2 regions of the Streptomyces sp. NBC_01381 genome follow, and region 2 is predicted to be linked to the other one. Evidence: predicted binding sites of a transcription regulator. Region 2 holds the regulator's gene; the other holds the start of a gene.
What was found. The regulator HrcA, encoded in region 2, represses chaperone genes, less so after heat shock. The targets are predictions, from matches to a motif close to TTNGCACTCNGNNNNNCNGAGTGCNAA.
Positions count from the first base shown of each region.

Region 1: groES (co-chaperone GroES) is a predicted target of HrcA. The motif match lies at 4,394-4,420, and genes of this name have one in related genera.

Region 1 covers NZ_JAPEPI010000002.1:35,044-46,940, reverse strand. The annotation lists gene OG453_RS21970 (LysR family transcriptional regulator) at 1-461, opposite strand, end outside; gene OG453_RS21965 (MOSC domain-containing protein) at 541-1,209, shown strand; gene OG453_RS21960 (SDR family oxidoreductase) at 1,264-2,037, shown strand; gene groL (chaperonin GroEL) at 2,203-3,825, opposite strand; gene groES (co-chaperone GroES) at 3,942-4,250, opposite strand; gene OG453_RS21945 (polysaccharide deacetylase family protein) at 4,759-5,694, opposite strand; gene OG453_RS21940 (methyltransferase domain-containing protein) at 5,777-6,988, shown strand; gene OG453_RS21935 (RNA polymerase sigma factor) at 6,994-8,223, opposite strand; gene OG453_RS21930 (YciI family protein) at 8,352-8,708, opposite strand; gene OG453_RS21925 (MFS transporter) at 8,754-10,244, opposite strand; gene OG453_RS21920 (TetR/AcrR family transcriptional regulator) at 10,337-11,038, shown strand; gene OG453_RS21915 (hypothetical protein) at 11,067-11,897, shown strand, end outside.
Region 2 covers NZ_JAPEPI010000001.1:2,435,438-2,447,334, forward strand. The annotation lists gene OG453_RS11505 (HAMP domain-containing protein) at 1-1,737, opposite strand, end outside; gene OG453_RS11510 (SpoIIE family protein phosphatase) at 2,041-3,960, shown strand; gene hemW (radical SAM family heme chaperone HemW) at 4,022-5,254, shown strand; gene OG453_RS11520 (DUF3097 domain-containing protein) at 5,462-6,277, opposite strand; gene OG453_RS11525 (MBL fold metallo-hydrolase) at 6,313-7,056, opposite strand; gene hrcA (heat-inducible transcriptional repressor HrcA) at 7,270-8,286, shown strand; gene dnaJ (molecular chaperone DnaJ) at 8,287-9,423, shown strand; gene OG453_RS11540 (nitronate monooxygenase) at 9,589-10,686, shown strand; gene OG453_RS11545 (16S rRNA (uracil(1498)-N(3))-methyltransferase) at 10,683-11,423, shown strand; gene OG453_RS11550 (hypothetical protein) at 11,450-11,707, shown strand; gene OG453_RS11555 (hypothetical protein) at 11,649-11,897, opposite strand, start outside.

The DNA of each region.
Region 1 (11,897 bases), on a different contig from region 2:
GATGCCCCCTCGTAACGGAAGGCGAGCGCCACATCGCAGTCGCCCTCGCGCAGCATCTCGACCGAGCGCGGCGGCTCGGCGTCGACCAGGGAGACCCGGGTGCCGGGGTGCGCGGCGCGCAGGGCGGCGAGCGCGCTCGGCACCAGGGTCGAGCTGCCGCTGGGGAAGGAGACGAGGCGGACACGGCCCGCCCGCAGGCCCGCGATGGCGGCGACCTCTTCCTCGGCGGCAGTGAGCCCCGCGAGGATCCCGGCGGCGTGCCGGACCAGGGCCTCGCCCGCCTGGGTCAGGCGCATCTCGCGGCCCGTGCGGATCAGCAGCGGTGTGCCTGCCGAGCCTTCGAGCGCCTTCATCTGCTGGCTGACGGCGGGCTGGGTGCAGCCGAGCTCGCGCGCCGCGGCGGAGAAGGAGCCGGTGGCGGCGACCGCACGCAGGACGCGGAGATGACGGGCCTCGATCATGGTTCGAGCATAAGCGACGCTTGGGCGAAGTGCCCAATATTGCGTCGACGCTTTGAGCGGGCTCCCCTAGCCTGCCCTCATGAAGCTTCTCTCTGTGAATCTGGGCCGGCTCAAGGCCGTCGAGTACACCGACGCACCCTCGGGCGGCACCGGCATCGATAAGCAGCCGGCCGATGGGGCCGTCCGGGTGACCGCGCCCGGCGCGAAGGGGGTCGGCGGGAGCGGCCTCGCCGGGGACGAGGTCTGCGATCTGCGGCACCACGGCGGGAACGACCAGGCGGTGTACGCCTTCGCGCGCGAGGACCTCGACCAGTGGGAGCGCACGCTCGGGCGATCGCTGGCCAACGGCGGGTTCGGCGAGAACCTCACGACCGCCGGGCTCGACGTGAGCGGCGCGAAGATCGGCGAGCGCTGGCGCGTCGGCCCCGAGCTGGTCCTCGAAGTGACGTCGAGCCGCATCCCTTGCCGTACGTTCCAGGGCCATGTCGGCGAGAAGGCATGGGTGAAGCGCTTCACCCAGCAGGGCGCTCCCGGTGCGTATCTGCGGGTGATCGAGCCGGGTGAGATCCGGGGCGAGGACACGATCGAGATCGTGCACCGCCCTGACCACGAGGTCACCGTCGCCTTCCAGTTCAGGGCCGTCACGACGGAGAAGAACCTGCTGCCGAGGCTGCTCGCCGCGGGGGACGCGCTGCATCCCGACGCGATCGAGTCGGCGCTCAAGTACGTGGCGAAGTACGGCTCTTGACCTGCGGAGGGTCCGGGCGGAACGGCGGTCGCGAGATCTCACTAGCCTTGGCCCATGACTACGGCTCTGATTACGGGATCGACCGCCGGTATCGGCGCGGCCTTCGCCCGGCGGCTCGCCGGTGACGGCCACAACCTGGTCCTCGTGGCGCGGAACACCGAGCGGCTGCGGGAACAGGCGACCGAACTGCACGACCGGCACGGCATCGAGGCGGAGGTGCTCACGGCGGACCTCGCCACGGACGACGGGATCGCCGCCGTCGAGAAGCGGCTCGGAGACCGCAGGAACGCGGTCGACCTCCTCGTCAACAACGCCGGCTTCGGCAACAAGGGCGAATATCTCGAGGTGCCCATGGCCGACGAGCTGACGATGCTCAAGGTGCACTGCGAGGCGGTGCTCCGACTGACGTCGGCGGCCGCGGAGGCGATGCGGGAGCGGGGCCGCGGCGGTGTCGTCAACGTCGCGTCGGTGGCGGCGTTCGTGCCGCGCGGGACGTACGGCGCTTCCAAGGCGTGGGTCGTGCAGTTCACCCAGGGAGCGGCGAAGGACCTGGCCGGCTCCGGGGTGCGGCTGATGGCGCTGTGCCCCGGCTTCGTCCGCACGGAGTTCCACGAGCGCGCCGGGATGGGCACGTCCAACATCCCCAAGTGGATGTGGCTGGACGCCGACAAGCTGGTGGCGGCGGCCCTGTCCGACTTGGCGCGCGGCAAGACCTTGTCGATCCCGGACCCCCGCTACAAGACCCTGATGGGGGTGGTGAAGGTGACCCCGAGGGCACTGCTTGGCGGAGTCACATCCCGTACGGGAAGAAAGTACGGCCCGCAGTAAGACCTCGGGGGGCGCCCCGTCAGGGGCGCGGGGAACTGCGCGAGGACGGACCACGATCCGAGGTCGGCAACGACGCGAAACCCGGCAGACGCGAATCCGAAAAAGACTGAGGCCCGGCGCCCCCAACCAGGGGGCGCCGGGCCTCAGTTCAGCTACAGGGCAGCCTTAGTGGGAGTGACCGTGGCCGTGCCCGGCCTCAGCCTCTTCCTCAGCAGGCTTCTCGACGACCAGGGTCTCGGTCGTCAGCAGCAGCGAGGCGATCGACGCGGCGTTCTCCAGCGCGGAGCGCGTCACCTTGACGGGGTCGATGACACCGGCCTTGACCAGGTCGCCGTACTCACCGGTCGCGGCGTTGAAGCCGAAACCCTTGTCGAGCTCGGCGACCTTCGAGGTGATGACGTAGCCCTCGAGGCCGGCGTTCTCGGCGATCCAGCGCAGCGGCTCGACGGCGGCGCGGCGGACGACCGCGACACCCGTGGCCTCGTCGCCGGTCTTGTCGAGGTTGCCCTCGAGGACCTTGACGGCGTGCACCAGAGCGGAGCCACCACCGGAGACGATGCCCTCCTCGACCGCGGCGCGGGTCGCGGAGATGGCGTCCTCCAGACGGTGCTTCTTCTCCTTCAGCTCCACCTCGGTGGCGGCGCCGACCTTGATGACGCACACGCCGCCGGCCAGCTTCGCGAGGCGCTCCTGGAGCTTCTCGCGGTCCCAGTCGGAGTCCGTGGCCTCGATCTCGGCCTTGATCTGGTTGACGCGGCCCTGGACCTCGGAGGCGTCGCCGCCGCCGTCGACGACGGTGGTGTCGTCCTTGGTGATGGTCACGCGGCGGGCGGTGCCGAGCACGTCGAGGCCGACCTGGTCGAGCTTGAGGCCGACCTCTTCGGCGATGACGGTGCCGCCCGTGAGGGTGGCGAGGTCACCGAGCATGGCCTTGCGGCGGTCGCCGAAGCCGGGGGCCTTCACCGCGACGGCGTTGAAGGTGCCGCGGATCTTGTTCACGACCAGGGTCGAAAGGGCCTCGCCCTCGACGTCCTCGGCGATGATCAGGAGCGGCTTCGAGGCGTTGGTCTGGATGACCTTCTCGAGCAGCGGCAGGAGGTCCTGGATGGAGGAGATCTTGCCCTGGTGGATCAGGATGTACGGGTCGTCGAGGACGGCCTCCATACGCTCCTGGTCGGACACCATGTACGGGGACAGGTAGCCCTTGTCGAAGGCCATGCCCTCGGTGAAGTCCAGCTCCAGGCCGAAGGTGTTGGACTCCTCGACGGTGATGACACCGTCCTTGCCGACCTTGTCCATCGCCTCGGCGATGAGCTCGCCGACCTGCGGGTCCTGGGCGGACAGACCGGCGACGGCCGCGATGTCGGCCTTGTCGTCGATCGGACGGGCGGTGGCGAGGAGCTCGTCGGAGACGGCCTTGACGGCGGCGTCGATGCCCTTCTTCAGGGCGGCCGGGGATGCGCCGGCGGCGACGTTGCGCAGGCCTTCCTTGACGAGGGCCTGGGCGAGCACGGTCGCGGTGGTGGTGCCGTCACCCGCGATGTCGTTGGTCTTGGTCGCCACCTCCTTGACGAGCTGGGCGCCGAGGTTCTCGTACGGGTCCTCGACCTCGACCTCACGGGCGATGGTGACGCCGTCGTTGGTGATGGTCGGGGCGCCGAACTTCTTGTCGATGACGACGTTGCGGCCGCGGGGGCCGATCGTCACCTTGACCGTGTCGGCAAGCTTGTTGACGCCGCGCTCAAGGGCGCGACGGGCGTCCTCGTCGAACTTCAGGATCTTCGCCATGGGAGCGGTTCAGCCCTCTCGAAAACTCGGGATTGAACGAACTGCGCCCCTTGCCGCCCGGCAATCAGCGGGGTGACCAGGGGCGCAGCTCAAAGCAATGTTCTGCTTCGGGTGAATTACTTCTCGACGATCGCGAGCACGTCGCGAGCCGAGAGGACGAGGTACTCGTCGCCGTTGTACTTCACCTCGGTGCCGCCGTACTTGCTGTACAGCACGACGTCGCCGACCTTGACGTCGAGCGGCAGGCGCTCGCCGTTCTCGAAGCGGCCCGGGCCCACGGCGAGGACAGCACCCTCCTGGGGCTTCTCCTTCGCGGTGTCCGGAATGACCAGGCCCGAGGCCGTGGTCTGCTCGGCGTCGAGCGGCTGGACCACAATGCGGTCCTCGAGCGGCTTGATGGCAACCTTGGAGCTGGCGGTCGTCACGATCCGGTCTCCCCCTTCGGAGATCTACGGGGTTAACAGTCTGAAGTGGCGACCAGGTGGATCCGTCGTCGCGGGTGCCGGACCTGCCCGTCGCTATTGGCACTCTCCAGTGGGGAGTGCCAGAGCTGAGACTAGGACGGGGATTAGCACTCGGTCAAGCGGAGTGCCAATTGCTGACGCGGGTCTTAGCGGTGGGGGGTGCCTTCTGGAGGTGCGGGGGATGCCCCGGGCCCCTCGGGGCAACGTTTCTCCGTGGTGGGGGGTTCCGTGTCCGTTGCCCTCTGCCCCTGCGATTTCGGTGGGCCGGCGGGTGCGGCTGTGCCCACCCGTTCCGCCCTGCGGAACGCCTGCCCACAGCCGGGAGGCGGCTTCTTCTGCGGCATCTTCTCCGCAGCCTTCCGGCCCAGCCTCTCGATCGGGTCCACCGACTGGGCGCAGCCCGTGAGAAGTGCGGGCGCGAGGACGCCTGCCGCGAGGGCTCCGGCAAGGAATCGCCGCGCCCGCCCGGTCACAGGTAGTCCTCGAGTCTGGCCACCGCGTACCCCTTGTCCGTGACCGTCTTCATGACCTTGCGGATCATGTCGGGCATGGTGCCCTTCCAGTGCTCGCGCCCCCTGAAGTGCGTGAGGATGATGTCGCCGGGGTGCAGGTCCTTGTCCCACTCGCGCCACTCCATGCGGTCGACGAAGGCCTCCGACGCCCACAGCGGCACCGCCTTGATGCCGCAGGACTTGGCGGCGCGCAGCGTGTCCACGTTGTAGTTGCCGTACGGCGGGCGGAAGAGCTCGGGCCGTTTGCCGTACCGCTTCTTGATGGTGTCCTGCATGCCGCAGATCTCGCGGCGCTGGCCCGCGTACGAAAGTCCCGGCATATAGCGGTGGTTGAGGGTGTGGTTGTTCAGGGAGACACCGCGGGACTGCATCTTCTTGAAGTAGCCGTAGTCCTCCTTGACCAGATAGTCGCTGAGGAACGCGGTGTACGGGATCTTCAGCTGGGTCATCATCTTCAGCAGCGCCGGGTCCTTCTCGGCGCCGTCGTCGATGGTCAGGAAGACGATCTTCTTCTTGGTCGGGATGGTCGTGAAGACCGGCGGCAGGCCCGCCTGGCCCTTGACCTCGAAACCCTTGCGGGTGGTGATCCGCGGCTTCTTGGCGGGGGCCGCGGGAGCGGCCAGCGGGGTCTTCGCCAGGCCCCAGCGTTTCGCGGCGGCGGCGCGGGCGACCTGGGCCACGCGGAGCTTGTGGGCGTAGGAGTCGAGGGCGCGGGCCGGCGGGGCGTCGAGGCGCTGCTGGCCGGGGGCGGGCTTCACGCCGTCCGACTCGCCTCCGACGGCACAGCCGGGGGCGATCGCGGCGGCGGTGAGGGCAGCCGCGGTGACCCGCGTCCGACCCTTCCGTCGCTTCCGCCTTCTGCCGTATTGATCGTTTTGTCGTACTAGTTGCATGGCGCCGGATCTTTGCAGCTCACGGCCCTGATGAGGGGCCGACACCGCCGCCGCGCGCGCACCATCCACCGACTGGCCCACAATGGGCCGGGTGAACGACCTCGACCACGCCCTGGCCTCCTTCTCCGCGCTGCTCACCCCCGAGGGCCGGTCCCTGCTCGATCTCGACGAGGTGCGGGAGGCCGAGCCCGCGCGGGAGCTGGCCGTCGCCACCCGGCTGCGCCGCGAGCACCCGGCGGAACTGGTCACGGCGGTCCTCGCGCAGGCGCGGCTGCGGCGGCGGGCGGTGGCGAAGTTCGGCGCCGAGGACGCGGGGCGGATGTTCTTCACGCCGAACGGCGTCGAGCAGGCGACGCGCACGAGCGTGGCCGTGCACCGCGCCGAGAGCTTCAAGGCGCTCGGCGTACGCAGCGTGGCCGACCTCTGCTGCGGCATCGGCGGCGACGCGATCGCGCTCGCGCGGGCCGGGATCGCCGTCCTCGCCGTCGACCGCGACCCGCTGACCTGCGCGGTGGCGCGCGCGAACGCGGAGGCGCTGGGGCTCGCGGAGTTGATCGAGGTGCGCGAGGCAGATGTCACCGAGGTCGACACTTCGGCGTACGACGCTGTCTTCGTGGACCCGGCGCGACGCGGGGGCAGGGGCCGCATCTTCGATCCCGAGGCCTACTCGCCGCCCCTCTCCTGGGCGATCGAGGCCGCCCGCAAGGCGCCGCACGCGGCGCTGAAGATCGCTCCCGGGATTCCGCACGAGGCGGTGCCGGACGATGCCGCTGCGGAGTGGATCTCGGACGGCGGGGACGTGAAGGAGGCCGTGCTGTGGTTCGGCACCGACTCCCCCGCCTCGCACCGCGCGACGCTGCTGCCGTCGGGAGCCTCGCTGTGGTCCTCGCTCGACGCGATGCTGCCGGATCCGGAGGTGCGGGCGGTGGGGCGCTATCTGTACGAGCCGGACGGCGCCGTCATCCGTGCGCATCTGGTGGCGGAGGTGGCCGCGCGGGTCGAGGGCGGTCTGATCGACGAGACGATCGCGTACGTCACGTCGGACTCGCTGCACGAGACGCCTTACGCGGTGGCGTACGAGATCACCGATCAACTCCCCTTTGGGGTGAAGAAGTTGAAGGCGGTGCTGAGGGAGCGCGAGGTCGGGATCCTGACGGTGAAGAAGCGGGGGTCGGCGGTGGAGCCGGAGGAGCTGCGACGGAAGGTGAAGCCGCAGGGCAAGAACTCGGCGACGGTTTTCCTCACGCGGGTGGGTGGGGCGCCGGCGATGCTGATCGGGCATCCAGTCCCATAAGGACCTCAGCAGTCGGCCGCCCGCCCCAGCAACAGCTCCCGCTCCCGCGCATTCCGCGCAAGCCCCGCCGCCCGCTCGAACTCCGCCCGCGCCTCCGCCCGGCGACCGAGCCGCAGCAGCAGATCTCCCCGCACGCTCGGCAGCAAGTGGTAACCCCTCAGGGCCGGTTCGGAGGCCAGCGCGTCCACCAGGGGCAGCGCCTCCGACGGGCCGGAGGCCATCGAGACCGCCACCGCGCGGTTCAGTTCGACCACCGGCGAGGGCGCCCGCTCGGCCAACAGGGCGTACAGGGCGGCGATCTGGGCCCAGTCCGTCTCCTCGTACGAAGCCGCGTTCGCGTGGTTCGCGGCGATCGCGGCCTGCAGGGCGTACGGCCCGGGAGCCGCCGAGGAAACCGCCCGCGCCCGCGCGAGCGCCGCGAAGCCGCGCCGGATCAGCGCCTGGTTCCACCGGCGCCGGTTCTGTTCCGCCAGCAGGACAGGCTCGCCCGCAGGACCCGTCCGCGCACCGGCGCGCGAGGCCTGCAGCTCCAACAGCGCCGCCAGGCCGTGCACTTCGGGCTCCTTCGGCATCAGACCGGACAGCACGCGGGCCAGACGCAGCGCGTCCTCGCAGAGGGAAGGACGCAGCCAGTCGTCGCCCTCCGTGGCCGCGTACCCCTCGTTGAAGATGAGGTAGATGACCTCCAGGACCGATCCGAGGCGGGCCTCGCGGTCGGGACCGTACGGAACTTCGAAGGGCACGCCCTTGGCGGCGAGGGTGCGTTTCGCGCGCACCACGCGCTGGGCCACCGTCGGCTCGGGTACCAGCATCGCGCGGGCGATCTCCGCCGTCGTCAGACCGCCGAGCAGCCGCAGCGTCAGCGCGATACGGGCCTCGGCGGAGAGCACCGGGTGGCAGGCGGTGAAGACGAGGCGCAACAGGTCGTCGTCGATGTCGTCGGGGTCGGCGTCGGCCGGGTCGTCGGCGGACGGCGGCGCCGCCTCCAGGTCGCGGCCCATCTCGGCCAGCTTGAGCGCGTAGCGCTCCCTGCGGCGTACGAGGTCGATGGCGCGCCGCTTGGCCGTGGTCATCAGCCAGGCGCCGGGGTTGTCGGGGACGCCGGCCGCCGGCCACTGTTCGAGCGCGGCGACCAGCGCGTCCTGGGCCAGTTCCTCCGCGATGCCCACGTCGCGCACGATCCGCGCGACACCGGCGACGACGCGCGGCGACTCGATCCGGAAGACGGTGTCGATGGCGCCGCGGGAGGCGTCCGGGCGAGGGTGCTCAGAAGGGCGAGGGTGCTCAGAAGAGTGGGCCGTCACGGCCACCCATCAGAGCACCCTGCGCCAGACACCGCAAAGACGCGGAGCACCGCAAAGACTCAGCCCTCCATGATCTCCCGCACCTCCGCCGTGACCGTCCACTCCTCGTCGTGGATCTTCAGGAAGCGGCTGGCCCACTCGATCGCCTCGGCCTTGTCCTTGCACTGGGAGATCGAGTAGCCGCCGACGACCTCCTTGGCCTCGGTGAACGGCCCGTCCGTGACGGAGAGTCGGCCGCCCTCCCAGTGCACCCGGGAGGCCTCGGACGTCGGCGTGAGGCCGGCGGTGTCGAGCATGACGCCCGCCTTGGTGATCTCTTCGAGCAGCTCGCCCATGCGCTGCCCCATCTCGGGGCTCGGGCCGCCCTCGGGAGAGTTCTTCTCGTCGATGCGGATCATCGTCAGGTAGCGCGGCATGACCGGTTCTCCATTCGGTGCGTGGGCGGGGCTTCTTCCCGCCTCTCACCCATGCGTCGAACGGGAGACGCCCGGATCGACATCGTCGACGAGATTCTTCGAAGTTTCTTCCTGGGCATACGTCTGCGCAGGTCGGAGCCGTGCGGGCGCGCGATGCAGCACGGCTGTCGCAAGGGCGGCCGCGACGAGGAGCGCCGCCGCGACCCAGAACGCCGCCGCGTACCCGTCGACGAGCGGGCCCGGCCCCCGCCCCTCCCCCGTGACCCCCGACGCCACCGTGGCCAGGACCGCGAGCCCCAGCGAGCCGCCCAGCTGCCGGGAGCTGTTGAGCAGCCCCGCCGCCATGCCGGTCTCCTCGGCGGCGACACCCGACGTCGCGGCCGTGCCCAGCGGCACGAAGCACATGCCCATGCCCACGCTCGCGACCATCGAGGGCCCCAGGATGGAGTTGAGGAACGTGCCGTCGACGCCCACCGTGAGCCCGAACCAGGCGAGCCCCGCCGCCCCGAGCAGCCCGCCGGTGACCAGGAGCGCCCGCTCCCCGAAGCGCGCCACGGTCCGCGCCGAAATCACCGAACCGGCGACGACGCCCACGCAGAAGGGCAGGAAGGCCGCCCCCGCCGTCGTCGGACCGTACGAAAGCACCTCCTGGAGGTAGAGCGAGGTGAAGTAGAAGGCGGCGAACTGGCCCGACGCCATCAGGAGCGAGAACGCGTTCGCGGAGAGCACCGGACGGTGTGCGAGCAGGCCGAGCCGCAGCAGCGGATCCCGCTTGCGGGACTCGACGACGGCGAAGGCGGCGAGCAGCACCACCGCCGCGCCCAGCGTGCCCAGGGTCGTACCGGATCCCCATGCGTACGTCTCCGTGCGCACCAGGCCGAGGACCAGCACCGCCATGCCCGCCGTGACGAGCAGCGCCCCCACCACGTCGAGGCGCGGCGCGGGCCCGGTGCGCCGGTCGGCGGGCACGCCGTCGCGCGAGAGGAGGAGCGCGGCAAGGACCACCGGGATGTTGATCAGCATCACGGAGCGCCAGCCGGCCCAGTCCGTGAGCAGTCCGCCCGCCATCACGCCGACCGCACCGCCGAGCGCGCCCGATGCTCCCCAGAGCCCGAGCGCCCGCGAACGCGCGGCTCCCGCCTCGTAGTTGACGGTGATCAGCGCGAGGGCGACGGGGGCGAGCGCCGCCGCGCCCGCGCCCTGCACGGCCCGCGCCGCGACGAGCTGTCCCGGAGTGCCGGCGAGACCGCCCGCCAGGCTGGCGGCGCCGAAGACCGCGAAGCCGGCGATCAGGGTGCGCCGCCGCCCCACCAGGTCGGCGAGCCGCCCGCCGAGCATGAGGAGGCCGCCGAAGGCCAGTGCGTAGGCGTTGACCACCCAGATCAGTGAATCGGCTCCGAAGCCGAGGTCGTCGCCGATGTCGGGAAGCGCGATGTTGACGACGGACATGTCGAGCGAGACGAGGAACTGCACGGTGAGCAGCACCGGCAGCAGCCAACGGTGGTGCGAGGACGTCGAGTCAGCAGTTTTCACCATGCCCAGGAACATTACTATACGCGTATAGAAAATCAATCGGGATGCGCTGCCCACCGAGTCCGGACACGGCAGCAGGCGCGACAATGAGCCACGTGGCAGCTGAAAAGGCAGAAGAGAAGACCGAGAAGAAGACCGAAGAGAAGAAGAAACGCGGCCGCCCCAGCCGCATCGACCTCGACACGATCGTCGGCATCGCGCGCCGCATCCTCCAGGAGGAAGGCGTCGCCGCCCTCAGCATGCGCCGGGTCGCCAAGGAGGTCGGCACGACCCCGATGGCGCTCTACCACCACGTACGCGACAAGGACGAGCTCCTGATGCTCACCCTGTCCGGCACGGCCGACTCGGTCCCCCGCCCCGAGCTGCCCGACGACCCGCGCGACCGGATGCTCGCGGTCTCCGTGCACATGCACGGCACGCTGGCGGGCATGCCCTGGGTGGTCGAGGTCCTGAGCCTCGGCGATCTCACCGACAAGGGCGCGCTGTGGATGGTCGAGGAGATCATCGGCTCGGCGATGACGCTCGGACTCACGCCGGGCCAGGCCGTCGCCGCCTACCGCACCATCTGGCACTGCGTGTACGGCGATCTGGTCTTCCGTCAGGCGATGGCCCGCCGCGCCGAAGAACCCGACCGCAAGCGCCACTTCCCCGACATGATCACGGACGCGGACGCCGATGAGCTGCCCCACATGACCGCACTGGCCGACCGCTGGCTGGAACTGACGGCGGACTACGACGTGTCCACACAATTGGGAGCGGTCATCGACGGGCTCCTGGGGCAGGCGGGACGCCCCTGACACTGCCGGGCCGATCACGGGGGACGGGATGGCACTGCTGAACCAGGGCGTACGACAAGGGAGTCCGGGCCGCGCGGGCCCCGACACCGCACCGGCCTATCTGCGGATGGGAGCCGCCGTCGCGCTGTACGCCACGGCCGCCGCCGGCTTCATCGGGTACGAGATCGACCAGGGCGGCGCGGACGGCACGGACTTCCTCAAGTCGCTCTACGACCCACGGACGCCGCTCACCCCCTGGGCACAGACCCCGCAGGACTGGGCGCTGATCGCGACCGCGCTCGTGTTCGGCGGCATCGCGCTGGCCCGCCGCCGCGTGGCGCGCGGCGCGCTGATGCTGCTCGCGGTGATCCTGATCGGCCTGTCCCTGCGGGAACTCGTGGGGCTCGCTGTCTCGGAGCCCTACCGGCAGATGATGGACAGCCTCGGCAACGGCCAACTCCTCGTCATCTTCCGGGTGGTGGGCCTGTTCATCGGCATCGCGATCCTGGCCGAGATGGCCCGCGCGGGGCGCCGGAGCACTCCGCCATACGCCGCGTACGGTACGAACCCCGCGTACGGCGGCTACGGCCCGCCTCCGCCCTTCCGCCCAGGCCCGCGCCTGCGCCCGCAGATCACGGCGGCCGGGGTCTGTGTGCTCCTGGGCGGTCTGGTGGCCGGGGCCTGGCTCGTCTACCGGCTCACGCGCCCCGAGGTCTTCGTCATGGGACTGCCGGGCCGCGATGCCGGGGTCGACGGCTTCTTCCGTGCCGTCGTCGACGCCTCGTACGGCACATCGGTGCCGTACTCCTTCCACAGCGTTTCGTACGTCGTCGCACCGCTCCTGGTCGGCGTCCTGCTGCTCAGGGACTCCCCGGCGGCG
Region 2 (11,897 bases):
CTCCAGGATCTCGCCGCGCGCGTCGACGTCGATCTTCTTGGACAGGTCGCCCTCGGCGACCGCCGTCGCGACCTGCGCGATGTTGCGGACCTGGCCGGTGAGGTTGTCCGCCATGTAGTTGACGTTGTCCGTGAGGTCCTTCCACACGCCCGATACGCCGAGGACCTGGGCCCGGCCGCCGAGCCGCCCGTCCGTGCCGACCTCGCGGGCCACCCGCGTCACCTCGTCGGCGAAGGCCCGCAGCTGTTCCACCATCGTGTTGACGGTGTCCTTCAGCTCCAGGATCTCGCCGCGCGCCGTCACCGTGATCATCTTGGACAGATCGCCGTTGGCGACGGCCGTCGTCACCTGTGCGATGTTCCGCACCTGCGACGTCAGGTTCAGCGCCATGAAGTTGACGTTGTCGGTGAGGTCTTTCCATACGCCGGAGACCCCGCGCACCTGCGCCTGACCGCCGAGGTTGCCTTCTGTGCCGACCTCGCGCGCCACCCGTGTCACCTCGTCGGCGAACGCGGAGAGCTGGTCGACCATCGTGTTGATCGTCGACTTCAGTTCGAGGATCTCGCCCTTCGCCTCGACCGTGATCTTCTTGCCGAGGTCGCCCTGGGCGACGGCCGTCGACACCAGCGCGATGTTGCGGACCTGCGAAGTGAGGTTGTCCGCCATGAAGTTGACGTTGTCGGTGAGGTCCTTCCAGACCCCTGACACCCCGCGCACCTGAGCACGCCCGCCCAGATTGCCTTCCGTGCCGACCTCGCGCGCCACCCGTGTCACCTCGTCGGCGAACGCGGAGAGCTGGTCGACCATCGTGTTGACCGTCGACTTCAGCTCCAGGATCTCGCCCCGCGCGTCGACGGTGATCTTCTGGCTCAGATCGCCGTTCGCGACGGCGGTCGTCACCTGTGCGATGTTCCGTACCTGCGAAGTGAGGTTGGAGGCCATGAAGTTGACGTTGTCGGTGAGATCCTTCCAGACCCCCGACACACCCCGCGCCTGCGCCCGGCCGCCGAGCTGACCCTCCGTGCCGACCTCGCGCGCCACCCGCGTCACCTCGGCCGCGAACGCGGAGAGCTGGTCGACCATCGTGTTCACGGTGAGCTTCAGCTCAAGCAGCTCGCCCGTCGCCTCGACCGTCACCGTACGCGTCAGGTCGCCCTGCGCCACCGCCGTCGTCACCAGGGCGATGTCCCGGACCTGGGCGGTGAGCCGGGACGCCATCGTGTTGACGGCCTCCGTCACGTCCCGCCAACTCCCGGACAAGCCACGGACTTTGGCACGCCCGCCGAGCCGCCCTTCCGTGCCGACCTCGCGCGCGACCCGGGTGACCTCGCCCGTGAAGAGCGACAGCTGGTCGACCATCGTGTTCACCGCGCGGCCCAGGCGCCGCAGATCGCCCCGCAGTTCACGCGAGCCGTCGTGCAGGTCCACACGCTGGGTGAGGTCGCCGCCCGCGACCGCGTTCAGGACGCGCGTGGCGTTGGCCGCCGGCGCGACCAGCGAGTTGAGCAGCGAGTTCACGTTCATGACGCGGGTGGTCCAGCTGCCCTGTCCGGGGCTCGCCGAGAACCGTTCGTCGAGGTGGCCGTGGCGGATGATCTCCCGGCGTACGCGGGTGAGTTCGCTGTCGAAGTGGAGCGAGCGGTCCAGCATCTCGTTGAACACCGTGTGCAGCTCGGCGGCCAGGCCGCCACCGGTCACCGCGGTCTTGGTGAAGTCCCCGTCCCGCGCGGCCCGCATCGCCGCCAGGAGGGAACGCAGATCGGAGGTCAGCTCCGCGGAGCTCTCGACGGATGCGGCCGTGTTTTCGACGGATACGGCCGTGCTTTCGACAGACATGACCGTGTCCTCGACGGGTGTGACCGTGACCGGATCCGGCACGGGTATCGGAGCCGGAATCTGACCGAAACCGAGCGCAGGCATACCACTGTTCTCACTCATAACGGCCCACTTCAGTAACTCGGTGCTTATGGGCGTGGCCAGTCTGTCACTCTGTCCGTGTCGCCTGAGGCGTATTCGACCGAACTGCTCAGGAGCCGAAACGTGGGGTCCATTCCGATGCAACGGGAGACCACTTTCCGTGCGTCCCTCCAGCCGGAGCACCGCCCCGGCCCGCCGGCGGTGGTGCGCACATCGCTGCCCGGCAACCCGATGGCGCCCGCCGCCGCGCGCAGGTTCGTGCGCGCGGCGCTCGCCGACTGGACCGAACTCGCCGTGCCCGCGGCCGCGGGCATCACCGACCGCCTCGCGGACGACTCGGTGCTCCTGGCGAGCGAACTCGTCACGAACGCCGTGGTGCACGCGGGCACCACCGTCGAGCTCCTGTGCCGGCTCGACGAGGCAGGCCTGGGCGAGAGCGCCGACGCCCTGGTCATCGAGGTCTCCGACCACCACCCCGCCCGCGCCGTCCGCAGCGAGCCCGTGCCCCAGCCGCCCGGCACCCCCGAGTACGGCAGGGGCCTGCAACTCGTCGCGACCCTCTCCGAGTCCTGGGGCATCACCTACCGCACCGGCACCAAGACCGTCTGGGCCCGCCTCCCCGTCGAGGGCGTACAGGCCGTCCAGGAGATCGAGTCGTACGCCAGTGAACAGGCCCTGCAGCGCGGGCTGCGCGCCGCCGAGATCCTCGCGCCGCTGCCGAAGCGGATCACGCACGACACGGAGTGGGTCAACCGCGGCGCGCTCACCTTCCTCGCCGAGGCCTCCGACCTGCTCGCCGGACAGTTCGACGAGGATCTGGTGGCGGCGCTCGCCGGGCAGCTCCTGGTGCCCCGGCTCGCCGACTGGTGCGCCGTCTGGCTCGACGACGAGACGGAGGCCGCCGGGCGCGGCGTCGGCGCCGGGGAGCCCGGCACCCGCCTCGCCCGCGTCTGGCACACCAGTGAGCAGCGCATAGAGGAACTGCGCCGCACCTTGGAGAAGGACCCGCCCCGGCTGTCCGACGCGGTCGGCTCCGGCGCGATCCCCGTGCCCTGGCCCGCCGAGGCGCTGCCCGGCGAGGAGGCCGGCACGGCGCTCGCCTACCGCCTGACCGCGGGCGGACGCGCGCTCGGCACGCTCGTCATCGGGCGGTCCGGAATGGTGCGCTTCGCCGACGAGGTCACCGGACTCATCGAGGACTTCAGCCGCCGCGTCGCCCTCGCCGTCAGCGCGGCCCGCCGCTACCAGCGACAGGCCAATATCAGCCAAGTCCTGCAGCGCGGCCTGCTGCCAGGTTCCGTGGCCGAAATTCCCGGCGTACAGAGCGGCATCGTCTACGAACCGCGGGACAAGGGCGGCCCCGGCGGCGACTTCTACGACGTGTTCCAGGCCGGCAAGGGACGCTGGTGCTTCGCGCTCGGCGACGTCCAGGGCAAGGGCGTCGAGGCGGCCGTCGTCATCGGCCTCGCCCGGCCCTGGCTGCGGCTGCTCGCCCGCGAGGGCTACCAGGTCGCGGAGGTCCTCGACCGCCTCAACCAGCTCCTCCTCGACGACGCGACGGAGGCGGCGGACGCGGCCGCCGCGGTGGTCGCGGTGGCGGGCGGCCAGGGCGTGCCGCCGGACGGCGCCACGTCCCGCTTCCTTTCCCTCCTCTACGGCGAGCTGGTGCCCGTCGAGGGAGGCGTCCGCTGCACCATCGCGAGCGCGGGACACCCGCTGCCCCTCCTGCTCTCCCCCGACGGGGACGTCCGGGGAGCGGCCACGCCCCAGCTCCTCCTCGGGGTCGTCGACGACGTGACGTACACGAGTGAGACCTTCGAATTACGGACCGGCGACACGCTCCTCTGCGTCACGGACGGCGTCACGGAGCGCCGCTCGGGCCGCCACATGTTCGACGACGAGGACGGCCTCGCGGCGGCGCTGGCCGGCTGCGCGGGGCTCGACGCCGGTCTGGTCGCGGAGCGGATCAAACGACTGGTGCACGAGTTCTCCGAGCGGCCGCCGGACGACGACATGGCGGTGCTTGTGCTGCAGGCGCAGTAGTCGCGTCAGGGCAGAACGAGGGCGGCTCGGGGATTCCCGGCGGTGCGGGACAATCGAAGGTATGCCTTCCGCACTGCCCGATGGTGAGCCCATGCCCGAGGACGGGACGCTGCCCGCGTCCGCCCTGCAGGGGGCGGGGGCCCGTCCGCTCGGCTTCTACCTCCACGTTCCGTACTGCGCCACGCGCTGCGGATACTGCGACTTCAACACGTACACGGCGACCGAGCTGCGCGGTTCCGGCGGCGTCCTCGCCTCGCGCGACAACTACGCGGACACGCTGATCGACGAGGTCCGCCTCGCCCGGAAGGTACTGGGCGACGACCCGCGCCCGGTGCGGACCGTGTTCGTGGGAGGGGGTACGCCGACGCTGCTGGCGGCGGGTGATCTTGTCCGCATGCTGGGTGCCGTACGGGATGAGTTCGGCCTCGCGGACGACGCGGAGATCACTACTGAGGCGAACCCGGAGTCGGTCGGGCCCGAGTACCTGGGCGAGCTCAGGGCCGGTGGCTTCAACCGCATCTCCTTCGGCATGCAGAGCGCGAAGCAGCACGTCCTGCAGGTGCTCGACCGTACGCACACGCCGGGCCGCCCCGAGGCGTGCGTGGCGGAGGCCCGTGCGGCGGGCTTCGACCACGTGAACCTGGACCTGATCTACGGCACCCCGGGGGAGTCCGACGCCGACTGGCGGGCCTCCCTCGACGCGGCGATCGGGGCGGGCCCCGACCACGTCAGTGCCTACGCGCTGATCGTGGAGGAAGGCACCCAGCTGGCGCGGCGGATCCGGCGCGGGGAGGTGCCGATGACGGACGACGACGTGCACGCGGACCGGTACCTGATCGCCGATGAGGTGCTCGGGGGCGCGGGATTCTCCTGGTACGAGGTGTCCAACTGGGCCACCTCGGAGGCGGGGCGGTGTCTGCACAACGAGTTGTACTGGCGGGGGGCCGACTGGTGGGGGGCCGGGCCGGGGGCCCACAGCCATGTCGGGGGTGTGCGGTGGTGGAACGTGAAGCATCCGGGGGCGTACGCGGGGGCGCTGGCTGCCGGGCGGTCGCCCGGGGCCGGGCGGGAGCTCCTCTCTGCGGAGGACCGCCGGGTGGAACGGATCCTGCTTGAGCTGCGGCTGCTTTCTGGGTGCCCTTTGTCTTTGCTCCGCCCTGCGGGTCGGGCGGCGGCGGGCCGGGCGTTGGAGGAGGGGCTGCTGGAGGCGGGGCCGTTCGGGGAGGGGCGGGCTGTGCTGACCCTGCGGGGGCGGTTGCTGGCGGATGGGGTGGTGCGGGATCTCGTCGACTGAGGGGTGCGCCGGCCGCGAGGTGGCCGTCGATCACCGGCTCCGCCGAGTTCGTCCTCAAACGCCGGACGGGCTGAAATACCTGCGGCCGGGAGCGAAGACCACAGGCTGGGCGGGCGGGCAACTGCCGGGTATCGGGTGGGTGGGCGGGAAAGCTTTCGCCGCGGAGCGGCGGTACGACGGCGCGGCCGACGACGGCGCGTCGGCGGGCTAGGGGGCCGTGACGAAGTCGATCAGTTCTTCCACCCGGCCCAGGAGTTCCGGCTCCAGATCCCGGTAGCTGCGTACCGAGCCCAGGATCCGCTGCCAGGCGGCGCCTGTATTGGGGGCCCAGCCCAGGGCATGGCAGACGCCCGTCTTCCAGTCCTGGCCCCGCGGCACCCGGGGCCACCCCGCGATGCCCACGGACCCCGGCTTCACCGCCTCCCACACGTCGATGTACGGGTGGCCGACGACCAGCGCGTGCGCGCTGCTCACGGACGCCGCGATACGGGACTCCTTCGAGCCGGGAACCAGGTGGTCCACCAGGACGCCGAGCCGCGCGTCCGGCCCTGGCGCGAACTCCGCGACGATCGCGGGCAGGTCGTCGATGCCCTCCAGGTACTCGACGACCACCCCCTCGATACGGAGATCGTCGCCCCAGACCCGCTCCACCAGCTCCGCGTCGTGGCGGCCCTCGACGTAGATCCGACCCGCGCGGGCGACCCGGGCCCGCGCTCCCGGCACCGCCACCGAACCGGAAGCGGTACGGGTGGGGCGTACCGGAGTGGAGGTGGCCGCCCTCACCAGCGTGACCGTACGGCCCTCCAGGGAGAAGCCGCCCGGCGTCATCGGGAAGACGCGGTGCTTGCCGAAGCGGTCCTCCAGGGTGACCGTCAGCCCCTCCGCGGTCTTCTCGCAGCGGATCACCGCCCCGCAGAAACCGGTGCTCAGCTCCTCCACCACGAGGCCCGCATCCGCGGCGACCTCCGGCACGGGCTTCGGCTTCTTCCACGGCGGGGTGAGGTCGGGGGAGTACTGGCGCATTCGGATGACGATAGGAAGAGGCGGCGCCCCACCGCCTACGACACGCCGAAGCGTGCCGCCAGTGTGGCCCGTTGCGCACGGACAAACTCCGCATTCACCACGGCTCCGTGCCCGGGGACGTACAACGCGTCCTCCCCGCCCAGGTCGAGGAGCCGGTCGAGCGCCGCCGGCCAGTGCTTGGGGACCGCGTCGGAACCCGCCTGCGGTTCGCCCGACTCCTCCACCAGATCGCCGCAGAAGACGATCTCGGGGGACGCTTCCGTGCCGGGGACGAGGACCGCCAGGTCGTGGCCCGAGTGGCCGGGGCCGACGTTCGCGAGCAGCACCTGCACCCCGCCGCCCAGGTCGAGCGTCCACTCCCCGCACACCAAGTGATGCGGGTGGACGAGGAGATCGGCCGCCTCGGCTGCGGCATCCAGCGGGACACCGTGCCGTACCGCTGAGTCCCGCAGCTCGTCGCGGCCCTTGGCGAGGAGCGAGTCCAGGCCCACCGCGCCGTACAGCTCAACCCCCGCGAACGCCGCCGCCCCGAGCACATGGTCGAAGTGCGGGTGGGTCAGGGCGAGATGGGTGACCCGGCGGCCGCCGCCCAGGATGGTGCGGGCCTGGGTCCGCAGCTCCGCGCCCTCCCGCAGCGTCGCGCCCGCCTCGATCATGAGGGCGGATTCGCCGCCGACGACGAGCCCCGCCGTGCAGTCCCACACCGGAAGGCGCCGCCGCCCGACATGCGGCGCAAGCCGCTCCCAACCCGCCTCGTCCCATGCCAGCGCCACGTCCATAAGCCGACGCTAGCCCCCGGCGGACCGGTTGGCAGCCGCTGCCTCGCCCGCTGTTCCGAACCGCGAGGTCCGGCCCTTGCCGGGCCCGTACCCGTCGGCCGTACACTGGGCGCGGTGAGGACTGGCACTCGCCCGAGGGGAGTGCCAGGCAGGGGCTCAGGGCAGACAAATGTCAGGGCGAAGCGGTGGACGAATCGGTGGAGGTGTGCGCGGATGCTCAGTGAACGCAGGCTCGAGGTGCTGCGCGCCATCGTCCACGACTATGTGGGGACGGAGGAGCCCGTCGGCTCCAAGGCCCTCACCGAACGGCACAGCCTCGGCGTCTCCCCGGCGACGGTCCGCAACGACATGGCGGCGCTGGAGGAGGAAGGGTTCATCGCCCAGCCTCATACGAGCGCGGGGCGCATCCCGACCGACAAGGGGTACCGCCTCTTCGTCGACCGGCTCGCCGGCGTCAAGCCGATGGCGGCGCCCGAGCGCAGGGCCATCCAGAACTTCCTCGACGGTGCCGTCGACCTCGATGACGTGGTCGCTCGTACGGTGCGTCTGCTCGCGCAGCTGACCCGGCAGGTCGCCGTCGTGCAGTACCCGTCCCTGACCCGCTCGACCGTCCGGCACGTGGAGCTGCTCTCGCTGGCCCCGGCCCGCCTGATGCTCGTACTGATCACGGACACCGGACGGGTCGAGCAGCGCATGATCGACTGTCCGGCGCCGTTCGGCGAGACCTCGCTCGCCGACCTGCGGGCGCGGCTCAACAGCCGGGTCGCGGGCCGTCGCTTCGCGGACGTGCCGCAGCTGGTGCAGGACATGACGGACTCCTTCGACGCGGAGGACCGGGGCACGGTGGCCACGGTGCTCTCCACGCTTCTCGAAACCCTCGTCGAGGAGACCGAGGAGCGGCTGATGATCGGCGGAACGGCCAATCTCACCCGCTTCGGACATGACTTTCCCCTCACCATCCGGCCCGTCCTCGAGGCCCTCGAGGAGCAGGTCGTACTCCTCAAGTTGCTTGGCGAGGCCACGGATTCGGGCATGACCGTACGGATCGGTCATGAGAACGCCCATGAGGGACTCAGCTCCACGTCCGTGGTCTCGGTCGGCTACGGTTCGGGCAGCGAGGCAGTAGCCAAACTCGGCGTGGTCGGACCGACACGCATGGACTATCCGGGAACGATGGGAGCAGTACGCGCAGTGGCACGTTACGTCGGACAGATCCTGGCGGAGTCGTAAGTGGCCACGGACTACTACGCCGTACTAGGCGTGCGCCGCGACGCTTCCCAGGACGAGATCAAGAAGGCCTTCCGGAGGCTGGCGCGTGAGCTTCACCCGGATGTGAATCCGGATCCGAAGACTCAGGAGCGCTTCAAGGAGATCAACGCCGCGTACGAGGTGTTGTCGGACCCGCAGAAGAAGCAGGTCTACGACCTCGGCGGCGACCCGCTGTCCCAGGCGGGCGGCGGCGGTGCCGGCGGCTTCGGGCAGGGCGGGTTCGGGAACTTCTCGGACATCATGGATGCCTTCTTCGGTACGGCGTCGCAGCGCGGACCGCGCTCGCGCACGCGCCGTGGCCAGGACGCCATGATCCGTCTGGAGATCGACCTCGACGAGGCCGCCTTCGGGACCACCAAGGACATTCAGGTCGACACGGCTGTCGTCTGTACGACCTGTAGTGGGGAGGGTGCCGCTCCCGGCACCTCCGCCCAGACGTGTGACATGTGCCGCGGTCGCGGTGAGGTGTCGCAGGTCACGCGGTCCTTCCTCGGCCAGGTCATGACCTCGCGGCCCTGCCCGCAGTGTCAGGGCTTCGGCACGGTCGTGCCCACGCCGTGCCCCGAGTGCGCCGGTGACGGCCGCATCCGGTCGCGGCGGACGCTCACCGTGAAGATCCCCGCGGGTGTCGACAACGGCACGCGGATCCAGCTCGCGGGCGAGGGCGAGGTCGGCCCCGGCGGCGGTCCCGCCGGTGACCTGTACGTCGAGATCCACGAGCTGCCGCACGCCGTGTTCCAGCGGCGCGGCGACGATCTGCACTGCACGGTGACGATCCCGATGACGGCGGCGGCGCTGGGCACGAAGGTGCCGCTGGAGACGCTTGACGGGCTCGAGGAGATCGACATCCGGCCCGGTACGCAGTCGGGGCAGTCCGTCCCGCTGCACGGGCGTGGCGTAACGCATCTGCGGGGCGGGGGCCGTGGCGATCTGATCGTCCACGTCGAGGTGCTCACGCCGACGAAGCTGGACGCGGAGCAGGAGCGGGTGCTGAGGGAGCTTTCGCAGCTCCGGGGCGAGGAGCGGCCTACCGGCCAATTCCAGCCTGGGCAGCAGGGGTTGTTCTCGCGCTTGAAGGATGCGTTCAACGGGCGGTAGCGCCTTGCTTTTGCCCCCGGCAGTGGATTGCTCCCTGCCGGGGGCACTTTGTCGTCTGCGGGTCGTTCTTGGTTGCTCGCGCAGTTCCCCGCGCCCCTTTCGGGGCGCTACAGCTAACGGAAGGGGCGATTCGGCCGCCCGCCCAGGGCATGGCACGATGCGTTCATGTCCACCGCGCTGACCGATCTCTGCCGCTACCCGATCGTGCAGGCCCCCATGGCGGGCGGTGCTTCCTGTCCGCAGCTCGCCGCCGCCGTGTCCGAGGCCGGGGGGCTCGGCTTCCTCGCCGCCGGGTACAAAACGGCCGACGGGATGTACCAGGAGATCAAACAGCTGCGGGGGCTCACCGCCCAGCCCTTCGGCGTGAATCTCTTCATGCCGCAGCCCGAGTACGCCGACACCGCGGCCGTCGAGGTGTACCGCAACCAGCTCGCGGGCGAGGCCAGCTGGTACGAGACGCAGCTCGGTGATCCGGACAGCGGCCGCGACGACGGCTACGACGCCAAGCTCGCCATTCTGATCGACGATCCCGTGCCGGTCGTCTCCTTCACCTTCGGGTGCCCCACCCGCGACGTCTTCGACGCCTTCGCCCGCGTCGGCACGATCACCGTCGCCACGGTCACCACCCCCGAAGAGGCACAGACCGCGCAGTGGTCCGGCGCCGACGCCGTCTGCGTACAGGGCGTCGAGGCCGGCGGCCACCAGGGCACGCACCGCGACAACCCCGAGACGGACGGCTCCGGGCTCGGCCTGCTCTCGCTCATCGCGCAGGTGCGCGAGACCGTGCAGATCCCCGTGGTCGCGGCCGGCGGCCTGATGCGAGGCGCGCAGATCGCCGCGGTGCTCGCGGCGGGTGCGGACGCGGCGCAGCTCGGCACGGCGTTCCTGGTCTGCCCCGAGTCGGGCGCGAACGTCCTGCACAAGCAGGCCATGACCAATCCGCTGTTCACCAGGACCGAACTGACCCGCGCCTTCTCCGGCCGCCCCGCCCGCGGCCTGGTCAACCGCTTCATGCGCGAGCACGGCCCGTACGCCCCCGCCGCCTACCCCCAGGTCCACCACCTCACCAGCGGACTGCGCAAGGCCGCCGCCAAGGCCGGTGACGCGCAGGGCATGGCGCTCTGGGCCGGGCAGGGGCACCGGATGGCACGGGAGCTGCCTGCCGGGCAGCTCGTGGAGGTCCTCGCGGCCGAACTGGCCGCCGCGAAGGCCGCGTTGGCGGCCGGCGGGCAGCAGGGGATCCAGCCCGGGGGCCAGGCATGACCGCCCCGGTCTTCGTCGTCGAGCACTTCGACGCGGGTGGCGAAGGACGCTACGTACTCGATGGTCCCGAAGGGCGGCACGCCGTCTCCGTGAAGCGGCTGAACCCCGGTGAGGAGCTTGTCCTCACCGACGGCGCCGGGCGATGGGCGGACTGCGTGGTCCTCGAAACCGAGGGCAAGGACCGGCTGATCGTGCGGATGGATGCCGTACGGGAAGAGGCTCCCGAGGAGCCCCGGATCACGGTCGTGCAGGCGCTGCCCAAGGGCGACCGCGGTGAACTCGCCGTGGAGACCATGACGGAGACCGGCGTCGACGCGATCGTGCCCTGGTCGGCGTCCCGCTGCATCACGCAGTGGAAGGGCGAGCGCGGGCTCAAGGCGCTCGGCAAGTGGCGGGCCACGGCGCGCGAGGCGGGCAAGCAGTCGCGCCGGGTGCGTTTCCCGGAGGTCGCGGACGCGGCGACGACCAAGCAGGTCGCGGCGCTGCTCGCGGAGGCGGACCTCGCCGCCGTCCTGCACGAGGAGGGCAGCGAACCCCTATCCACGGCGCAGCTTCCGGCGGCCGGGCACATCGTCCTCGTGGTCGGCCCCGAGGGCGGCGTCTCCCCGGACGAGCTCGCGGCCTTCGCCGCCGCGGGGGCGAAGCCGTACCGCCTGGGGCGTAGCGTGTTGCGAACATCGACCGCGGGGACGGCGGCGGCCGCACTGCTCCTCGGGCGCACGGGCCGCTGGTCCTGAACCCCCGCACAAGGCAGGGGGATGCCATGGAACTGGCCCAAGTGCGGCTGCTCGTATCGGACTTCAGCGCCTGCTACCACTTCTACGCCGACGTCCTCGGCCTCAAGCCGCAGTCGGGGGCGGTGGACGGACCGTACGAGAAATTCAGTCCGGCGATCGGCTCCGCGGGGATCGCTCTCCAGGACCGCTCGATGATGGCTCAACTCCTGGGCGAACTGCGGGGTCTCAAGGACCCGGAAGGGAACTTGGTGGAGCTGCAGGAGTGGCTGCTGCTGCGCGGCTGAGGGCACCCTCCAGCAGCGGCCAGCCGTCCACTTCTTGCCGGCCCGCGCCTTCGCCGGGCAGCAGTCCCCGTGCCGTCGCCTCGTCGACGAGCAGCCGGACGGATCCGGGCTCGTAGAGGTTGAGCCACTTCCGGTCGTCGTTCTCGGTCATGTCCACCAGCGATCCGTACTCCCAGGAGCCCTCGGAGAT